Regions from separate parts of the Hydrogenophaga bisanensis genome, predicted to be linked through region 1. Evidence: predicted binding sites of a transcription regulator. Region 1 holds the regulator's gene; the other holds the start of a gene.

What was found. Region 1 encodes NrdR, which represses ribonucleotide reductase genes. Its sites were predicted from a motif close to CACNANATNTNGTG; they were not measured.
Region 2: the regulator NrdR is predicted to act here: its motif matches at 980-993, upstream of ACFQNJ_RS03175 (ribonucleoside-diphosphate reductase subunit alpha).

The regions. Positions count from the first base shown of each region.
Region 1 covers NZ_JBHTBX010000001.1:312,898-315,292, reverse strand. Annotated here, with positions in the region: gene ACFQNJ_RS01470 (hypothetical protein) at 1-32, shown strand, start outside; gene ACFQNJ_RS01465 (type IV pilin protein) at 60-482, shown strand; gene ACFQNJ_RS01460 (GspH/FimT family pseudopilin) at 577-1,131, shown strand; gene nrdR (transcriptional regulator NrdR) at 1,159-1,608, opposite strand; gene glyA (serine hydroxymethyltransferase) at 1,631-2,395, opposite strand, start outside.
Region 2 covers NZ_JBHTBX010000002.1:107,705-110,099, reverse strand. Annotated here, with positions in the region: gene ACFQNJ_RS03185 (sigma-54-dependent transcriptional regulator) at 1-155, shown strand, start outside; gene ampD (1,6-anhydro-N-acetylmuramyl-L-alanine amidase AmpD) at 145-750, shown strand; gene ACFQNJ_RS03175 (ribonucleoside-diphosphate reductase subunit alpha) at 1,110-2,395, shown strand, end outside.

The DNA.
Region 1 (2,395 bases):
GCAATCCTTTTGAGCGACCAGGTCAACGTTGACCTAGAAAACCGCAGGAGTATCAGTTCATGTCACGCAGACAAGCCGGTTTCACCTTGGTGGAACTGATGATCACTGTCGCCATCGTCGGGATTCTTGCCGCAGTGGCCTATCCCTCCTACGCAGAGTACGTCCGGAGAACCGCCCGTGCAGATGCGCAGTCGGACATGGCTGAGAACGTACAGTTTCTTGAGCGTGTTTACACCAATAACAACCGATACGATCGAACCATGAACGGTGGTGCGTGGGTAACACTCCCGGTAACTCAGAGCCCGCGCTCCGGTACCGCGAAGTACAACTTCGCAATTGTTTTCGGTGCGGGGGGGACTACCTATACGTTGACTGCTCTTCCGCAGGGATCTCAAGCGTTGGATAAATGCGCAGCGATGAGCGTCAACCAGGCGGGCGTCCAAGCACCTTTGGTGGGGACAGATGGTCGCCCGTGTTGGTGATGCGTCTCTTTTGTATTAGTTTTTTTGGGATTGAGTTGCCTGAAAGCCGATCCTATATTCCTCTTCCAGATCACCAGTTCTGGCGGAGGGCGAGTTGGAAGAGCGCAAACGGTTGTCAGGTGTAACGCTGATTGAAATGGTGGTGACGGTGAGTATCGTCGCCTTCATGAGTTTTCTTGCTATTCCTTCAGTGGGTCTTTGGATAGATGATCTGCGATCAAAGGCATTGGCTAACTCTTTGCTCGTTGACCTGAACCTCGCACGAAGCGAGGCTATCCGTCGAGGTCATCCTGTCGTTGCGTGTATAGCAGTCGGGTCAGCATGTCACCCAATTGGTAGATGGGAGCAAGGGTGGCTATTATTTGCGGACATCAATAACAACGCATTAAGGGACACCGGTGAGGAGGTGATCCGACAGACCAAGATCGAGTCGGACGGTTGGCGGCTCTGGGGTAATGGTCCTGTGCGATCTTATGTGTCCTACCACCCACTTGGTCAGACGAGGTTGGTCAACGGCGCGTTTCAGGCTGGTACCCTTACCATCTGCCTCCCTTCTCGGCCAAACGCCATGTCCCGGCGCATTATCATCAATAGTCGCGGCCGTCCTCGAATTGAGCGCGTCGATCAAGCAATCGCAGGTTGTGACTGAAAGCAAACCCTTGGTATTGACCGCTTTCTACTTTCTTACCTCATCGACAAGCGCCCGGAACTCATCGATGTCTTCAAAGCTGCGGTAGACGCTGGCAAAGCGGATGTAGGCCACCTTGTCCATCTTCTTGAGTTCGCGCATCACCATCTCGCCCAGCTTGTTGGCCGGGACCTCGCGCGCGCCCAGGTTGAGCAGTTTTTCTTCGATGCGTTCGATCGCCGCATCCACCTGTTCGGTGCTGACCGGGCGCTTGCGCAGGGCCAGGGTGAACGAGGCGCGGAGTTTGGCCGGCACGTAATCCACGCGCCGACCGTCTTTCTTCACCACCGCCGGGAAGCTGACTTCCGGCCGCTCGTAGGTGGTGAAGCGTTTTTCGCAGTGGCCACACTGGCGGCGGCGGCGGATGAAGTCCGCGTCTTCGGAGACCCGGGTCTCGACGACCTGGGTTTCCAGATGACCGCAGAAGGGGCACTTCATCGGATGCAGCCGCCGTGTGTCATCACTTGTAGACCGGGAAGCGAGCGGTCAGGGCGTTGACCTTGGCGCGCACCGCTTCGATGTTCGCCGGGTCGCGCGGGTTGTCCAGCACGTCGGCAATCAGATTGGCGGTCAGGCGGGCTTCCTCGTCCTTGAAGCCGCGGGTGGTCATGGCCGGGGTGCCGATGCGCACGCCGCTGGTGACCATCGGCTTCTCCGGGTCATTGGGGATGGCGTTCTTGTTGATGGTCATGTGGGCCTGGCCCAGCACTGCCTCGGCTTCCTTGCCGGTGATGCCCTTGGCGCGCAGGTCGACCAGCATGACGTGGCTTTCGGTGCGGCCCGACACGATGCGCAGGCCGCGCTGGGTCAGGGTCTCGGCCACGATCTGGGCGTTCTTGACCACCTGTTGCTGGTAAACCTTGAACTCGGGCGTCAGCGCTTCCTTGAAGGCGACCGCCTTGGCCGCAATGACGTGCATCAGCGGACCACCCTGCAGGCCGGGGAAGATGGCGCTGTTGATGGCCTTTTCGTGCTCGGCCTTCATCAGGATGATGCCGCCGCGCGGGCCTCGCAGGCTCTTGTGGGTGGTGGAGGTCACCACGTCGGCGAACGGCACCGGATTGGGGTACACGCCCGCGGCGATCAGGCCGGCGTAGTGGGCCATGTCGACCATGAAGATGGCGCCGATTTCCTTGGCGATCCTGGCAAAACGTTCGAAATCGATGCGCAGGCTGTAGGCCGAGGCGCCGGCCACGATCAGCTTGGGCTTGTGCTCGCGCGCCTT
Region 2 (2,395 bases), on a different contig from region 1:
ACGAACAGGAGCGCCAGGTCCTGCTCAAGGCCTTGCGCGAATGCGACTTCAACCGGACGGCAGCGGCACAGCGCCTGGGCCTGAACCTGCGCCAGATGCGATACCGGATCCAGCGACTGGGCATCATGATGCCTGGCGACGACGATGCCATCTGAGTCAGGCCTGAGCCGAGGGACCCTGGGCTGGGCGCGACAGTGCGCATCGCCCAACTTCGGTGTGCGCCCGGCCGGCACCGCCATCGACCTGATCGTGATCCACTCGATCAGCCTGCCGCCCGGGGTGTTCGGAGGGGATGAGATCGAGCGGCTGTTCACCAACCGCCTTGACTGGGATGCCCACCCCTACTTCCAGCAGATCCGTGGGGCCGAGGTCTCCGCCCACTTCCTGATCCGCCGCGACGGCGGCGTGGTCCAGTTCGTGAACATGGACGACCGCGCCTGGCACGCCGGCGCCTCCTGCTGGCAAGGACGCGAGAACTGCAACGACCACTCTGTTGGTATCGAACTCGAAGGACTGGAGGGTGGACTGTTCGAAAAAGCCCAGTACGACAGTCTGACCAGGCTGTGTACCGAGATTGCCGAGCGTTACCCAATTGCCTGGGTGGCGGGGCATGAGCACATTGCCCCGGGACGAAAGCGGGACCCAGGCCCCGGTTTCGACTGGTCGCGCCTGCAACAGTCCCTTGGATGGGCCCATGCGTGTTTTCCCCAACAGGGCGACGTGACCGGCTCAGGCGGCTTGGCTGGCTGACTTCATCGCCACCCGGTCGTCAGAAGCCATGCGGCCTGGCGAGGCAAAACCGGCTGGACACCCTGTCTTCATGCGGACTCGCCTGCACCGATTCAGTCTCTGTGCGGGAGCGTCCGAAACTCCCGGATCTGTTGGCCGGCGTGCATTTTTTGCGACACGAAACGTCGCCCGGGGCCATCAGCAAAAAAACCTCAGGACACTACCCCTAGTGGCTTGAACCCCCCTGGCACACCAGATATAGTGTGCCCTGCGCGACAAATCCGATCCCGACACCCACCGGCACTGCCTGCAGTGACTCTGTGGTCGCCTGCAGGGAACCCGGTCGTGCCCGACACCCCAGAACAAACGAAAGAGGAACCATGCTGACCGCCCAGTCCACCCAGCCTTCGACCGTCGCGTCCCCCCTGTCGACGCCATTCGGCGCCCCCTCGGGCACCGATGGCGCCAGCGCCGCCTTCAATCACTACCAGATCATCCGCCGCAATGGCGCGGTGGTGCACTTCGAGCCCAGCAAGATCGCGGTGGCCCTGATGAAAGCCTTTCTGGCGGTCCACGGCACCCAGGGTGCGGCGTCGGCCAGCGTGCGCGAAACGGTGGACGCGCTGACGCAGAACGTGGTGCGGGCGCTGATGCGCTCGCGCCCGGGCGGCGGCACCTTCCACATTGAAGACGTGCAGGATCAGGTCGAACTGGGCCTGATGCGCAGCGGTCATCACGAAGTGGCCCGGGCCTATGTGCTCTACCGGGAGCGTCGCGCCCAGGAACGCGCCGCCCAGGCGGTCGCGGCACAACCGGCCGAAGCGACACTGCACGTCACCGACGGTGGACAACGTGTCCCGCTGGACGTCAACCAGCTGACGGCCCTGATCACCGCCGCCTGCGCCGGCCTCGGCCATGACGTCAAGGCCGACCCCATCGTGGCCGAAACCAAGCGCAACCTGTACGACGGTGTGCCGATCGAAGAGGTCTACAAGGCCGCCATCCTGGCCGCTCGTACCCTGATCGAGAAAGACCCGGACTACACCTACGCCACCGCCCGCCTGCTGCTGCACACCATCACCAAGGAAGTGCTCGGTGGCGAAGTCCCTGCCAGCGAACTGGCCCAGCGTTACGCCGACTTCTTCCCCCAGGCCATCAAGAAGGGCGTGGAGGCCGAGCTGCTGGACGACAAGCTGCTGCAGTTCGACCTGCCACGACTGGCTGCCGCCCTCAAGCCCGAGCGCGACCTGCAGTTCGACTATCTGGGTCTGCAAACCCTGTACGACCGCTACTTCCTGCACGTGCGCAAGACCCGCATCGAACTGCCGCAGATCTTCTTCATGCGCGTGGCCATGGGCCTGTCCCTCAATGAGATCGACCGCGAAGCACGCGCCATCGAGTTCTACGAGGTGCTGTCCTCGTTCGACTTCATGTCGTCCACGCCCACGCTGTTCAACAGCGGCACCCGCCGCTCGCAGCTCTCCAGCTGCTACCTGACCACCGTGCCCGACGACCTGGACGGCATCTACGAGTCCATCAAGGAGAACGCACTGCTGTCCAAGTTCGCCGGTGGGCTGGGCAACGACTGGACCCGCGTGCGCGCCCTGGGCGCCCACATCAAGGGCACCAACGGCGAGTCGCAGGGCGTCGTGCCGTTCCTCAAAGT